DNA from 3 places in the Streptomyces sp. NBC_00178 genome. Region 2 is predicted to be linked to each of the others. Evidence: riboswitches for the same ligand, from Rfam matches in the RefSeq annotation. Region 2 holds a riboswitch; each other region holds the start of a gene.
The links. A riboswitch is a leader RNA that binds a small molecule or an ion and turns the genes downstream of it on or off. The one in region 2 is predicted to bind cyclic di-AMP.
Positions count from the first base shown of each region.

Region 1: linked by a shared signal. The riboswitch ahead of OHT61_RS24925 (LysM peptidoglycan-binding domain-containing protein) and the one ahead of OHT61_RS17230 (M23 family metallopeptidase) in region 2 are both predicted to bind cyclic di-AMP.
Region 3: linked by a shared signal. The riboswitch ahead of OHT61_RS19795 (C40 family peptidase) and the one ahead of OHT61_RS17230 (M23 family metallopeptidase) in region 2 are both predicted to bind cyclic di-AMP.

Region 1 is NZ_CP108143.1:5,701,415-5,706,363, forward strand. It holds gene OHT61_RS24905 (heavy metal translocating P-type ATPase) at 1-858, shown strand, start outside; gene OHT61_RS24910 (flavodoxin family protein) at 943-1,395, shown strand; gene OHT61_RS24915 (TetR/AcrR family transcriptional regulator) at 1,573-2,211, shown strand; gene OHT61_RS24920 (hypothetical protein) at 2,397-2,627, opposite strand; cyclic di-AMP (ydaO/yuaA leader) riboswitch at 2,984-3,171, shown strand; gene OHT61_RS24925 (LysM peptidoglycan-binding domain-containing protein) at 3,174-4,025, shown strand; gene OHT61_RS24930 (hypothetical protein) at 4,250-4,855, shown strand; gene OHT61_RS24935 (SIS domain-containing protein) at 4,928-4,949, opposite strand, start outside.
Region 2 is NZ_CP108143.1:3,967,247-3,972,195, forward strand. It holds gene OHT61_RS17220 (MerR family transcriptional regulator) at 1-498, shown strand, start outside; gene OHT61_RS17225 (PP2C family protein-serine/threonine phosphatase) at 633-1,790, shown strand; cyclic di-AMP (ydaO/yuaA leader) riboswitch at 2,024-2,175, shown strand; gene OHT61_RS17230 (M23 family metallopeptidase) at 2,188-3,222, shown strand; gene OHT61_RS17235 (aldo/keto reductase) at 3,368-4,312, shown strand; gene OHT61_RS17240 (PrsW family intramembrane metalloprotease) at 4,347-4,949, opposite strand, start outside.
Region 3 is NZ_CP108143.1:4,493,626-4,498,574, forward strand. It holds gene OHT61_RS19785 (C40 family peptidase) at 1-261, opposite strand, end outside; gene OHT61_RS19790 (hypothetical protein) at 620-973, shown strand; gene OHT61_RS19795 (C40 family peptidase) at 1,080-2,234, opposite strand; cyclic di-AMP (ydaO/yuaA leader) riboswitch at 2,233-2,391, opposite strand; gene pcrA (DNA helicase PcrA) at 2,648-4,949, shown strand, end outside.

The DNA.
Region 1 (4,949 bases), 1.7 Mb from region 2:
GAATCCGAAGTCCTGCGGCTCGCAGGTGCGTTGGAGCACGCGTCCGAGCACCCGATCGCCCGGGCCGTCGCGGAGGGCGCCGTCCGCCGCGTGGGGGCTCTGCCCGTCCCCGAGGAATTCCACGGCCTCGCCGGTCTCGGCGTCCAGGGGGTCGTCGAGGGGCGCGCGGTTCTCGTGGGACGCCAGAGGCTGCTGGTGGAACGCGCGGTCGAGCTGCCCGGCCCGCTCCAGGACGTCAAGGACCGGGCGGAGGGGAAGGGCAGGACGGCGATCGTGGTGGCCTGGGACGGCGAGGCGCGCGCGGTCCTGGAGGTCGCCGACGCGGTCAAGGAGACCAGCGCCGAGGCCGTCCGGCGGTTGCGGGCGCTGGGGCTGACCCCGATCCTGCTGACCGGCGACAACAAGACGGTCGCGTCCTCGGTCGCAGCCGAGGTCGGCATCGACGAGGTCGTCGCCGATGTGATGCCGCAGGAGAAGGCGGACGTCGTCCGGAAGCTTCAGGAGCAGGGGCGGAGCGTCGCCATGGTCGGCGACGGCGTCAACGACGCCGCGGCGCTCGCCCGGGCCGACCTGGGCCTCGCCATGGGCACGGGCACCGACGCGGCGATCGAGGCCGGGGACCTGACCCTCGTGCGGGGGGACCTCCGGGCCGCCGTCGACGCCATACGGCTCGCGCGCCGCACTCTGGGCACGATCCGCTCGAACCTCTTCTGGGCCTTCGCCTACAACGTGGCGGCGCTCCCGCTCGCAGCCGCCGGCCTGCTCAACCCGATGATCGCCGGAGCGGCCATGGCCCTCTCCTCCGTGTTCGTCGTGGGCAACAGCCTTCGCCTGCGCGGTTTCCGCGCCGAGGCCTGAGACGGCGGGGTGGACCGGGGTCCCCGGCGGGAGTCGCGGACCCCGGTTTGCGTACGTCCGCCGGGGGCGGCAGGGTTCGGGGGTGTGGCCACTCTGCTGATCGTGCATCACACGCCGTCGCCCAACTGCCAGGCGCTGTTCGAAGCCGTGGTCGCGGGGGCGACCGCCGACGGTATCGAGGACGTACGGGTCGTGCGGCGGGCGGCGCTCTCCGCCACGGCCTCGGACGTACTCGCCGCCGACGGCTACCTGCTCGGCACGCCGGCGAACCTCGGGTACATGTCCGGAGCACTCAAGCACTTCTTCGACCAGGTCTACTACCCGTGCCTGGACGAGACGAAGGGCCGCCCCTTCGGCTTCTGGGTGCACGGGGGCAACGACGTCACCGGCGCCGTCCGGGGCATCGAGGCGATCACCACCGGCCTCGGCTGGCGGCGTGCGGCCGAGGCGGTGACCCTCACGGGAGAGCCGGGCAAGGCCGACGAGGAGGCGTGCTGGGAGCTGGGCGCGACGGTGGCCGCCGGACTCATGACCTGAGGCCCCGCCGCCTTTGCGCCGACGGACGGGAGATCCGGGGCGCGGGACCGGCGTGCCGCCGGGCCCCCCGAGGCCGCCTCCGGCCGTCCTTCCGCGACACGCACCGCCGACCCCACGGCCGGATGCCGCACCGCCGCACTAGAGTGGACTGGACAGTCCAGTACTGGAGGTGCCGGGATGCCGTCCGTGAAGCCCGGTGAGTTGCGGCTCACCGCCAAGGGGGAAGCCACCCGCAGGCGCATCGTCGAGGGTGCGGCGGTGCAGATCCGGACCGGAGGCGCCGCGGCGACCACGCTCGACGACATCCGCGCGCGCACCTCGACGAGCAAGAGCCAGATCTTCCACTACTTCCCCGGCGGCAAGGAGGAACTGCTGCTCGCCGTCGCCGCGCGTGAGGCCGAGCTCGTCCTGGAGGACCAGGAGCCGCACCTCGGTGATCTGGGCAGCTGGGAGGCGTGGCAGGACTGGCGGGACGCGGTCGTCCGCCGGTACGAGCAGCAGGGCGTGACCTGCCCGCTGGGCGTGCTGATGACCGAACTGGGCCGGGCCACCCCCGCCGCCCAGGTGCTCACCGCCCGGCTGATCGACCAGTGGCAGTCCGCTCTCCGCCGCGGCGTGCGGCGCATGCAGGACAGCGGACAGATGGACGCGGGACTGGACGCCGACCGGACGGCGGCGGCGCTCCTCGCCGCCGTGCAGGGGGGAGTGACCATCCTGATGTCCACCGGCCGGGTCACGCACTTGGAAGCCGCACTCGACGCCACGCTCGGCCTGCTGCGGGCCACGGCTCCGGGGGCGTCCCTCCACGAGGGGTGACGGACACGCTCCGGCCCTGAGGCGCGGCCGTCGCCGCAGCGGGATGCCGGTGCACCCGCCCCGGGTCTGCACGGCTTTGAAGGGCGGTCGGGTCCGTGCGGTACCCGGGGCGGTCCGCGGGCCGCGTCCGCGGCGGTGCCGGGCGCACGCGCCGCGCCCCGTCGTGGTGGCGTGCCGCGCCGCGTTCAGTGCAGCCGCCAGCTGAGCTTGCCGCCGCCCACCCACCGGACGGAAGCCGGGTCGTCCAGGTCGTGCACGGGGATTCCGGCCGCGGCCGCGGCGAGGAGCACGTCGGTCACCTCGGTCGCCGTTCCGATCACCTCTCCGTCGATCTCCACGATGCGGAACGGCGGGTCGCCGGCCTGGACGGGCAGCACGGTGATCCGCGGGTTCGGGAACTGAGGGCTGTAGGTCATGCGGGATCGGTTCCACGGGACCGCACCCACTATGCCTGCATCGGGTACGAGTGAGCCTTATGCCCGATTTACTCCCTTATTTGTAATTGATCCCGTAATCCATAAAAGGCCATTTCGTGTGACCTGGGGACCTTCGATAGGGAACAAAACGCCCTTATCGGACTCAGTGACCAGCGTCACCCCGCACCCCCCTGACGTCGGAACGGGCTCGCCGGTTCCCTTGCGCGCCAAGAGGAATGGAAGGGGCCGTGTGCGATGGATTACATGAATTCACGAAATTCGATCTTGCGCTTGAATTTGGATCATTACTTCGGGCTTGTTCCTTTCGCTATTTCTCGCCTACGGTCACCCTCACTCCGGATGGAACGCCGAATCCTGCCGCCGTCCGGTTACCCGACCACTTCTCGTACGGCAGGAGCGGGGGACCCAAGTAAGTGCCGACCCGGTATCCGGGACGGCTCGGGGTGAAGTCGCATGCTCATGCGGCCGGGCATCTCCAGCTCGAACCCGACAGCTCACTTCGCAGGCGACGGAGAGGAATTCAGCATGCCCGGTTTTTCCAAGCACCCTCGTTCCAGGACCAGTTCGCTGAAGCGCGGCGTCATCGCCGTGACCACGGGTGGAGTCGCTCTCGCGCTGCCCGTGATCGGCGCGACCGGTGCCTTCGCCGCCCCGGCCCAGCCGGCCGCCGCTGAAAAGACGGTGACGTCGACTGCCCTGTCCGCACAGGGAATTGCCGCAAAGCACGCCACGCCCAAGAGCTATTCCGTCGTCGTCGGCGACACCCTCGCCAAGATCGCTCGCGAGCATTCGGTCCACGGCGGCTGGAAGGCCCTCTACGAGGAGAACAAGAAGGTTGTCGGATCGAACCCCGACCTCATTCACCCCGGCCTCGAGCTGACCCTCGGCGGCAAGCACGCCAAGAAGTCCGCGGACAAGCCGGCGAAGTCCCACAAGGCCGACAGGACCGAAAACAGGGCTTCCGGCCGTGCCGACCGTTCGGAGCGCGCCAACACCGAGCTCGCCGCGCAGGGCGCACCGGCTGCCGCGGCCCCCGTCGCCGAGCGGACCGCGTACACGAACAACCTCGACGGCTGGATCAAGGAGTCGCTGGCCGTCATGGCCGAGCACGGCATCCCCGGCACCTACGAGGGCATCCACCGCAACATCATGCGCGAGTCGTCCGGTAACCCGATGGCCATCAACAACTGGGACTCGAACGCCGCTGCGGGCATCCCGTCCAAGGGTCTGCTGCAGGTCATCGACCCGACCTTCCAGGCCTACCACGTGCCCGGCACGTCGCTGGACAGCTACGACCCGGTCGCCAACATCACGGCCGCGTGCAACTACGCCGCCGACCGTTACGGCTCGATCGACAACGTCTTCGGGGCCTACTGAGCCTCAGGTGACGCGTAACCCTCCCGCACCCGGCGTGTGAGGCAGGGCGGGAACGAAGGGTGGTACGGGTCCGGCGGGACCCGTACCACCCTTCTCCCGCATACGGCGCCGGGCCGGGCGCGCAGGTGCCGGACCACCCCACGCGGGTGGTCCGGCACCTGCGTCATGTCTTCCGGGCCCCGGTCGACTGGTTTCGTACAGGTTCGTCGTCCATACTGCCCGCCGTGGAGCAGCGCATAGATTCCAACACCAAGCCCGAGTTCGCCGCGGGGACAGACCCGGCGTACATCCCAGGCCTGACGGCCCCTGCCCCCGCGCGGACGGAGGCGGATGCGGAGGCTGCCGACGCGGTACCGGAGGATGCCCGCAAGGCCGACGGGACGGATGTCCCGGACACGGCCGACGTCCAGGACGCGGTGCCCGGGCAGCCGGCCGACGACCGGGCCGACGCCCCCGGGGCTCCCGGTGACGCGGTGCGGGACGGCGGGGCGGTCATCGCCGACGACGAGGGGACTGCCGCGGGCGCGGACGAGCCGCGTGCCGCCGGCGAAGGACCCGTCTTCGAGGTCAGTGACCGGCGCGGATCCATCCGGGTGGACGCCGAGGGAGTCCGCTTCCAGCTGGACGACCAGGAGGCGGAGTTCGACTGGCCGGAGATCGGCGCGGTCGAGGTCAAGACGGGCCGCTTCGGGCGCCGGTTCACCGTGACGGTCCACCTGTCGAGCCGCCGCTGGTTCAACGCCGAGGTCGAGGCCGACTCCCGGAGCCGCCTCAAGGAGTGGACGGCCGAACTGGACGCCGCGCTGGACGCCCACTTCGAAGAGGGCTGACCGGCAGGCCGTCCAGGCCGCGCACCGGGGCTCCGTGCGAGCCCCGGTGCACGGCCGTGCCGTGACGCGGGGTCAGGCCGCGTCCGTCCCGTCG
Region 2 (4,949 bases):
CGCCTGCTGGAGCAGGAGCGGGAGCGCATCGGACGGCAGATCGCCTCGGTGCGGACCACTCTCCACAGGACCGAGGAAGGGGAGGATCTCATGGCCGAGGAAGTGTTCGACGGCTTCGACCACACGGTGTACGAGCAGGAGGTCGGCGAGCGGTGGGGCCGTGCGGCGTACGAGCGGGGTGACCGGTGGTGGCGGGGGCTGAGCCCCGCCGAGCGTGCCGCGTTCCAGCAGGCGCACGAGGCCATCGCCCGTGACTATGGCGCGGCGCGGGCCGCCGGCCTCGACGTGGCCGGCGACGAGGTGCAGGACATCGCGCGGCGGCACTGCGCGTGGCTGTCGGCGACCACGGAGGTCACCCGTTCGTACGTCACCGGGCTCGCCGGGATGTACGCCGCCGACCCGCGCTTCGCGAAGAACTACGATCGCCACGGGGACGGAACCGCCGTCTTCGTACGGGACGCACTGACGATCCACGCGCGGGACCGGCTCTCCGGCTGACCCCCGGAGGGGCGGGGCGGCGTCGCGCTCCTTCCTTCGGCCGATGAGCGGCCGCGTCACGGCGCGGCTCCGCCCGGCCGGGGCGGGGCGCGGTACCGTCCGCAGCCGTGGCCGGACCGGGCAGGAGTGCACAGGTGGGGAAGCGGGACGTACGGCAGGGACGTGCCGAGGGGAACGCGCGGGCCCGGAGGTTCGTGCGTCTGCTGCCCGTTCTGATGATCTGTGCCGGGCTCGTCTGCGACGTCACGACCCCGCCGGAGGTCTCCGCCGTGCCGCTCTTCGCCGCGGCACCGCTGATCGCGGCTCCCTTCTTCTCACTGGCATCCACGATCCGTACGGGTGTGGCCGCGATCCTCGTCGTCCTCGCCATCCGGGTCTCCGACGGCATGCTCACCGATGCCGCCCCCATCACGGACCTGCTCACCCTGGTCACCGTCGCCGCGCTCTCGCTCGTCATCAACCGGGTCGTGCAGCGTGGCAACGAGCAGCTGGCCTCGGCGCGGTTCATCGCGGAGACCGCGATGCGGGCGGTGCTCCCCGTGCCGGAGGCCCGGATCGGCGGCCTGCAGGTCGCGGCGCGCTACGAGGCGGCGCAGGCCGACGAGTTCGTCGGCGGCGACCTGTTTGCGGTCGCGGACACGCCCTACGGGGTGCGGCTGGTGGTCGGGGACGTGCGCGGCAAGGGCCTGGACGCGGTGGCGGCGGTGGCGGTCGTGATCGGCGCCTTCCGCGAGGCGGCCGAGCAGGAGCGCTCGCTGGAGGGTGTGGGCCAGCGGCTGGAGCGGGCGCTGGCACGGGAGGGCACGCGGCGGGGCGGACTGGACTCGATGGAGGGGTTCGTGACGGCCGTGCTCGCCGAGATCCCGGTGGGTGCCGACACGCTGCGGATCGTCAACCGGGGCCACCCCGAACCGCTCGTGCTCCATGCGGACGGCGCCCTGGACGTCCTGCGGCCGACGGAGCCCGCCCTGCCGCTCGGCATGGGCCTCGACGTGTGGCCGGACCGTGCGGACGAGTGGCCGCTGCCGGCGGGGGCCACCTTCCTGGCGTTCACCGACGGGCTCTCGGAGGCGCGGGACGCGGACGGGGTCTTCTACGATCCGGCGGCCCGGCTGCGCGGCAGGATCTTCCCGGGGCCGGAGGAACTGCTGTCCGCCCTCACCGATGACGTCCGGCTGCACACGGGGGGCCGGTCGACGGACGACCTCGCACTCCTCGCGGTGGGACGGCCGTCCAGGGGGCAGCAGGAGCGGCGGAGGACGGTGAAGATCGTGGGGCGGGACCGTGAATGACCGAAGGCGACCGTCCGTAATCGAAAGACGTCGCTGCGCATAACATTTGACGCAACGTCAGAAAGTGGCGTCTGGGTGAGGGGTGCTCAACTCGCCCGTTTGGGGCTGATTGCCCCCCTAAAGTCCAGGTCAGAGCGATGAACGATCTGTGGGAACCGCTTGGAATCGGACCCGCATGTCTATTAACGTTCGATAACGCAGCGCGGTTGTCCCAGTCGTCGCCAGAGGCGGCACCGTGCGCAGCGCCGAATCCCGCAAGGGAACCGGGGAACCACCTACATGGGGTGAATCGGACACCTGACTCCCGCGAGGGACGAAGGGGCCCGTAGGAGACCTTCCTGCTCCGAACCCGTCAGCTAACCCGGTAGGCGAGAAGGAAGGAAAGGAGTGCGCCCACGTGGCGTCAAATCAGCCTGCCCCCGAGGCTCCGGCACCCTTCAGGCCCGACAGTCCCGGTGAACAGGGCAGGACGTGGGAGGAATGGAACCCCACCGAGGAGTCCATCCGTCCCGTGCGCGGCAGGCACCGCGTCGCCAAGCAGCGTGGTCTCGCCCGTAGCTCCACCGTCCTCGGCGTCGGTGTCATCGCGGCCGTCGGCGCGGGAGGCATGGCCACCGCGCAGAGCAAACCGCCGGTCTCCATCTCCCTTCCCGATTCCATCGCGGACAACCTTCCCGACGCCAAGTCGCTGCCCGGCGTGGGTGCTTACCTCTCCGACGACGCCGACAAGGGCACGGTCACCGCATCCTCCCCGCTGACCACGGCCGGCATCACCGCGGCCGAGGCCGAGCAGGGCACCACGGACGCCGGTGAGGCGCTGCGGGCCCGCATCCTCCAGCAGGCCGAGCAGCAGCAGGCCGGAGCCGAGGCAGAAGCCAGGGCCACCCAGGAGAAGGCGGCGGCCGAGGAGGCCGCAGCGCAGGCGGCCAAGCAGCAGAGCGACGCGGAGGCGAAGGCCGCCGCGAAGAAGAAGGCGGACGAAGAGGCGGCGAAGAAGAAGGCCGAGGCCGAGCGCCTCGCCAAGCTCGCCCTGAGCTACGCCGTCCCCACCTCCTCGTACACCATCACCTCGACCTTCGGCCAGGCCGGTTCGATGTGGTCCTCCGGCTACCACACCGGTCTGGACTTCGCGGCTCCCACCGGCACGCCGGTCAAGGCCGTGCACGGCGGCACGGTGAAGTCGGCCGGGTGGTCCGGGTCCTACGGCTACCGCACGGTCCTGGAGCTCGACGACGGTACCGAGGTCTGGTACTGCCACCAGTCCTCGATGGACGTCACCGCCGGCCAGAAGGTCACCACCGGCGAGACCATCGGCCGCGTCGGAGCGACCGGCAACGTGACCGGGCCGCACCTGCACCTGGAGATCCACACCGCCGACGGCTCGGGCGTCGACCCCATGAGCTGGCTTCGCGGCAAGGGCCTCACGATCTGACCGCCCGCGCCGGCGTACGGCGCAGCTCGATACCCCGGCGGCCCTGGCGCACGACCCCCCGACGCCAGGGCCGCCGGCCCGCCGTCGTCACCGGATAGCCGCCGAGGGCGGAATATGCGGATCCGCCGATGTGTTGTGCCGGGGTATGACATCACTGCGCCCGCTCGGAAACTCGGACCTGAAGGTCTTCCCCCTCGCTCTCGGCGGCAACGTCTTCGGCTGGACCGCCGACCGGGACACCACCTTCGCCGTCCTCGACGCCTACACGGAGGCGGGCGGCAACTTCATCGACACCGCCGACGCCTACTCGGTCTGGGCCCCGGGCAACGAGGGCGGCGAGTCGGAGACGCTCATCGGGGCGTGGCTGTCCGCCCGTTCCCACAGGGACGACGTCGTCGTCGCGACCAAGGCCGGTGCGCACCCCGGGTACAAGGGGCTGTCGGCCGCGACGATCAAGGGGGCCGCCGAGGCGTCGCTCCGCCGGCTCGGTACGGACCACATCGACCTCTACTACACGCACTTCGACGACGAGACGGTCCCCGTCGAGGAGATCATCGGCACCCTGGACGAGCTCGTGAAGGCGGGCAAGGTCCGGGAGATCGCGGCGTCCAACATCAGCCCGGAGCGGCTCAAGGCCTCCCTGGAGTTCTCGGAGCGCGAGGGCCTCGCCCGGTACGTCGCTCTGCAGCCGCACTACAACCTCGTCTCACGCGACACCTACGAAGGCGCGCTCCAGGACACCGCGGCCGCCGAAGGGCTCGCCGCCGTCCCGTACTACGCGCTCGCCTCGGGTTTCCTCACCGGCAAGTACCGGCCGGGTACCGCCGTCGAGAGCGCGCGGGCCGAAGGAGCGGGGAAGCACCTGGAGACCGAGCGCGGCCGCAAGGTGCTCGGAGCGCTCGACAAGGTGGCCCAGGAGCACGACGCGGAGATCGCCACCGTGGCGCTGGCCTGGCTGGCGTCCCGGCCGACCGTGGCCGCACCGATCGCCTCGGCCCGCACCGTCGCGCAGCTGCCCGCACTCGTGGCCGTCGCCGGACTCGAACTGACCGAGGGCCAGCTGGCCGAGCTCACCGAGGCCTCGGCCTGAGGCTCCGGCACCGCCGCTCCTCCTGCCGGGCCCCTCACGCCGAGGGAGGGCCGGTGGGCGGGGCCGCGCGGGGGCCGTGCTCCAGATAGGGGTTGTAACCGCCGTAGTGGCGGTGCGGCGCCGGGATCTCCCGGGGAGCCGGAGCGCCGTGGGGGAGCCTGCGGGGGAACGGTGCCTGGGGGTGCGCCGGGTGGACGCCCGCCCGGCGCGTCATGTGCGCCGCGTACCCCAGCGCAGGGCCCGCGATCTCCCGGCGCTGCCACAGGTGGTGCAGCAACTCCTGCTCCCGGATGGCGAAGTCGGCGCCCGCACCGTCATGGCGCGCCCGCCGGCGCAGCATGGCCAGGGACGTCGCGAACGACTCGTACTCGGCGACCGCGTGGGCGGCGGCCCTGCCCAGGCGGCGGTCCCGGGCCCCGTGCCAGTGCCGCGCCATGTCCCGGGCCATACCCCGGGCCCGCATCGAGGCCAGGGCGGCCGGCTCGGCGGGGCCGATCCAGCCGGCCGCCGCGTAGACCGGGAGTTCCGTGCTCAGGGTCCGCAGTTCCCGCTGACGGGACCAGACGGCCAGCCAGGTCACCAGGCCGAAGCACGGCACCATGAACGCGCCGTACACCGCGTAGAAGCCGTACGGGCC
Region 3 (4,949 bases), 530 kb from region 2:
GTCCAGGGACTTCTCCGACGCCGCGGCCTCCTCCTTCGCTCCGTTGTACCGCTCGGTGGCGGTCTCGGCGTCGTGGTACAGCCGGTCCACCTTGCTCCTGACCTGGGCCGGGGTCAGCTGGGGATCGGCCTGGGCGGCACCCTCGAGGGCGGTGGCGGACGCCGCGCCGGCGAGGGCGAGGGTGGCGGCGGTGCGGGCAGCAGGCCCGGTGAACAGGCGCTGCTTGGGCTTGCGGTGAGCGGCGGTGCGATGGGCGGCCACGGGGGTGGTGCGTCCTTCCGTTCGACTGCCCGCCGGGGAGACCGTCGGGCCCGCCCGGGTCCGGCGGCGGGCCACCACAGGGGGGAGTGGCCCGCCGCCGGATTTCCTGGCGGGGTGACCGGGGTGCCGCCCGGTACGGGGGCGGCGGTAACGAATCGGTCACCTGGGACGTGACGCTAAACCCGGGGCACGGGGAAGAGGCGTAATGACAGCTATTGCCCTCAGATGCAGTTTCGTTTCCATGGAATGACCGGGAAATCCAACCGGAGTCCGGCAATTCGCGCAGTCCTCGCGTCAACTCATCGTTAAGTCATACCTGGCTGAAGAGTGCTGATATGGCCGGGGCTAGGCTGCGGCCATGGACGTACTCATCAATGTCTTCGTGGCCTTGCACATCATCGGAATCGCCTCCCTGCTGGGCGGATTCCTCACCCAGATGAAGGCCATGGAGGCGGGCACGGCCCGCTTCGTCCCCGCCATGCTGCACGGCGCGCTCACCATGCTCGTCACCGGTATCGCCCTCGTCGGGCTGAACCAGGCCGACGACCAGCACGTGAACAACGTCAAGATCGGGATCAAGCTCCTGATCCTGGTCGCGATCCTCGCGGTGGTCTACGTGAAGCGCGACGACGAGAAGGCCGGCAAGGGCGCCTTCGCCGCGGTCGGCGGGCTGACCGTCGCCAACATCTTCATCGCCACGCTCTGGACCTGAGCGTCCGCGCGGACGCGGGAGGGGCCCGGGGGATCGTCCCCGGGCCCCTCCCGCGTGTGCGGCCTCCGCGAGCCGTGCGACCGTCGCGCTCCCGCAGGAGCGTGCCTCAGGCCGGGCGCACGCTTCCGTAGATCGGCATGTAGTAGATCGACTCCTCGCGGACGTTCGCACCCGGCTTGGGTGCGTGGATCATCATGCCGTCGCCCTTGTAGATGCCGACGTGGCTGATGTCGTCGTAGAAGAACACCAGGTCACCGGGTTTCAGGTTCGCCGTCGCCACCCGGGTGCCCACCTCGACCTGGTCCCACGTCGTGCGGGGCAGATTCACCCCGGCCGCCTTCCAGGCCGCCTGGGTGAGCCCGGAGCAGTCGTACGAGGACGGGCCCGTCGCCCCCCAGACGTACGGCTTGCCGATCTGGGCGCGAGCGAAGGCCAGGACCTTCTCGGCCTTCGAGGCATAGCCGCTGTCCGAGCCGGTGCCGGAGCCCGAGCCGGCGGCGGTGCCCTGCCCCGCGGTCTCCTCCTTGGCGCGCTCGGACTCCGCCTTGTCGGCGGCGGCCTGCTTCCGGGCCAGGTCCTCGGCCTTGCGCTTGGCCTCCGCCTCCTTCTTGCGCTCCAGCTCGGCGAGCCGCGCCTTCTCCTCGGCGGTCAGCTTCGACAGCAGCGACCGGGCCTCGGTCAGCTTCGTCTGCACCTGCTGCTTGCTGGTGCGCAGCGAGGCCTGCGACTCGGTCAGCGTCTCCAGGCTCTTCGTCGCCTCGACGCGCTTCGCGGCGGCTTCCTTCTGCTGCGTGCGGAACTCGTTGACCGTCTTCTGCTGCTGGCTGGTCATCCGTGCCATCAGCTGGTCCTGGTCGAAGTACGACTGCGGGTCGTCCGCCAGGAAGAACGTCGCCGTCGGGGCGATCGCGCCGCTGCGGTACTGGGCGGCGGCGTAACTGCCCAGCTCGCGGCGCGTCTCGTTCAGCTTGTCGGCGCGCTGGGCCGCCGCCTCCAGGAGCGCGTCCACCTTGGAGCGCTGCTCGGCGGACGCGGACTTCGCCCGGTTGTACTCCTGCGTCGCGGTACCGGCCTGCCGGTAGAGGGCGTCGACCTTCTTCTGTACTTCCTCGATGCTGGGCTTGGGCTCCGCCGGGGCCGCCGTCGCGCTCTGGGTGGAGAGCAGGGTGACGGAGGCGAGCGCCGCGGTCGTGAGACCGACGGCAGGGGTGGTCGTGCGCACCCGGGTGCGCGGCTTGCGATGCGACGCCAAGGCCGGCATCTCCTTCCGTGGACCGCCTACCGGGTTAGCTGTCGGGTTCGGGCGGAACGGAAGGCTGCCCTACGGCCCGGTGGAGACGGGCCGATTCACCCCGGTGATGCGTGTGGGTCCCCGGTTCCGGGCACCTCGCGGAGCACGGATTCGGCGGGGGTGCCCGTGCGGCGTGGTTCGCCTGAAGTGGGTTCGGGACACCCGTCGGAGCACGCTAACCAACCCGTGGTGCTCCTGTGAAGGTTGATGGCCGATATGCCCGATACATTTCCGTGACCTTCTGCGCCGGCCGGTCCGTCGGGCCGGTACAGCCCTCCGGAACTCACGCACCGTGGGCGAGCCGTGCCGGTGAGCGCACGGTGGGGGTCCGTGCGGCCGATCCGGCCCGGGCTGTCGGTGCGGCCGCCTAGACTCGTGAAGCGATGAGCAGCCTCTTTGACGACAGTTTCCTGACCGGCCTCCAGAACGCTGAGGAAGGCCCCCCACCGCCCCCCGAGGAGCACGCGCCCGAGGCGGTGCCGGAGGGCCTGTTCAAGGACGTCTTCGACAGCCCGCCGCCGCCCCGTGACGCGTACTACCGCGACGGTGCCCCGCGGCCCGTCGTCGACTCCGCGGCGCTGCTCGACGGGCTGAACACCGAACAGCGTGCCGCCGTCGTGCACGCCGGGTCCCCGCTGCTCATCGTCGCCGGGGCCGGGTCGGGCAAGACCAGGGTGCTCACGCACCGGATCGCGCACCTGCTCGCCGAGCGCGGGGTCCACCCGGGCCAGATCCTCGCGATCACCTTCACCAACAAGGCCGCGGGCGAGATGAAGGAGCGTGTCGAGGACCTCGTGGGCCCGCGCGCGAACGCCATGTGGGTCATGACGTTCCACAGCGCCTGCGTGCGGATCCTGCGGCGCGAGTCCAAGCTCCTCGGCTTCACCTCGTCGTTCTCGATCTACGACGCCGCCGACTCCAAGCGGCTCATGGCGCTGGTCTGCCGTGATCTCGACCTCGACCCGAAGCGCTACCCGCCGAAGTCGTTCACGGCGAAGGTCTCGAACCTGAAGAACGAGCTGATCGACGAGGAGACCTTCGCCGGTCAGGCCGCCGACGGCTTCGAGAAGACGCTGGCCCAGGCCTACGCGCTCTACCAGGCGCGGCTGCGCGAGGCCAACGCTCTGGACTTCGACGACATCATCATGACGACGGTGCACCTGCTCCAGGCGTTCCCCGACGTCGCCGAGCACTACCGCCGGCGCTTCCGCCACGTCATGGTCGACGAGTACCAGGACACGAACCACGCCCAGTACACCCTGGTGCGCGAGCTGGTCGGCCCCGCCGGTGAGGCCGACGCCCCGGGTGAGCTCTGTGTCGTGGGTGACGCGGACCAGTCGATCTACGCCTTCCGCGGCGCGACCATCCGCAACATCCTCCAGTTCGAGGAGGACTACCCGGACGCCAGGACGATCATGCTGGAGCAGAACTACCGCTCCACCCAGACGATCCTCTCCGCCGCCAACGCCGTCATCGAGCGCAACGAGAGCCGCCGTCCCAAGAACCTCTGGACGAACGCCGGCGCCGGCACCCGGATCGCCGGCTACGTCGCCGACACCGAACACGACGAGGCGCAGTTCGTCGCCGACGAGATCGACCGGCTGACGGACGCCGGGGAGGCGAAGGCGGGAGACGTCGCCGTCTTCTACCGGACGAACGCCCAGTCCCGGGTCTTCGAGGAGATCTTCATCCGTGTCGGGCTGCCCTACAAGGTCGTCGGCGGAGTGCGCTTCTACGAGCGCAAGGAGGTCAGGGACGTCCTGGCCTACCTCCGGGTCCTCTCCAACCCCGAGGACACCGTCCCGCTGCGCCGCATCCTCAACGTGCCCAAGCGCGGCATCGGCGACCGGGCCGAGGCGATGATCGACGCACTGTCCCTGCGCGAGAAGATCTCCTTCCCGCAGGCGCTGCGCCGGGTCGACGAGGCGTACGGGATGGCGGCGCGCTCGGCCAACGCCGTGAAGCGGTTCAACACGCTCATGGAGGAGCTCCGCACGATCGTGGAGTCCGGCGCGGGACCGGCGGTCGTGCTGGAGGCGGTCATGGAGCGCACCGGCTACCTCGCCGAGCTCCAGGCCTCCACCGACCCGCAGGACGAGACGCGTATCGAGAACCTCCAGGAACTCGCCTCCGTCGCCCTTGAGTTCGAGCAGGAGCGGGCCGAGGACGAGGGCTCCGGGACGCTCGCGGAGTTCCTGGAGAAGGTCGCGCTGGTCGCCGACGCCGACCAGATCCCCGACGAGGACGAGGACGGCTCCGGCGTCGTCACGCTGATGACGCTGCACACCGCCAAGGGCCTCGAATTCCCGGTGGTCTTCCTGACCGGCATGGAGGACGGCGTCTTCCCGCACATGCGCGCGCTGGGGCAGGTGAAGGAGCTGGAGGAGGAGCGCCGGCTCGCCTACGTGGGCATCACGCGCGCCCGCGAGCGCCTCTTCCTCACCCGGGCGGCGATGCGGAGCGCCTGGGGCCAGCCCGCGTACAACCCGCCCTCGCGCTTCCTGGAGGAGATCCCCGACCAGCACCTGGAATGGAAGCGCAAGGGGCCGATGGCCGCTCCGGCGGGCCCCACTTCGGGGATCACGTCGTCGCTGTCCTCGTCGCGCTCGAAGTCCGGGCCGTCGGGATTCGCGACGCGGCGCACGTCGGAGAAGCCCGTGGTCACCCTTGTGGCGGGGGACCGGG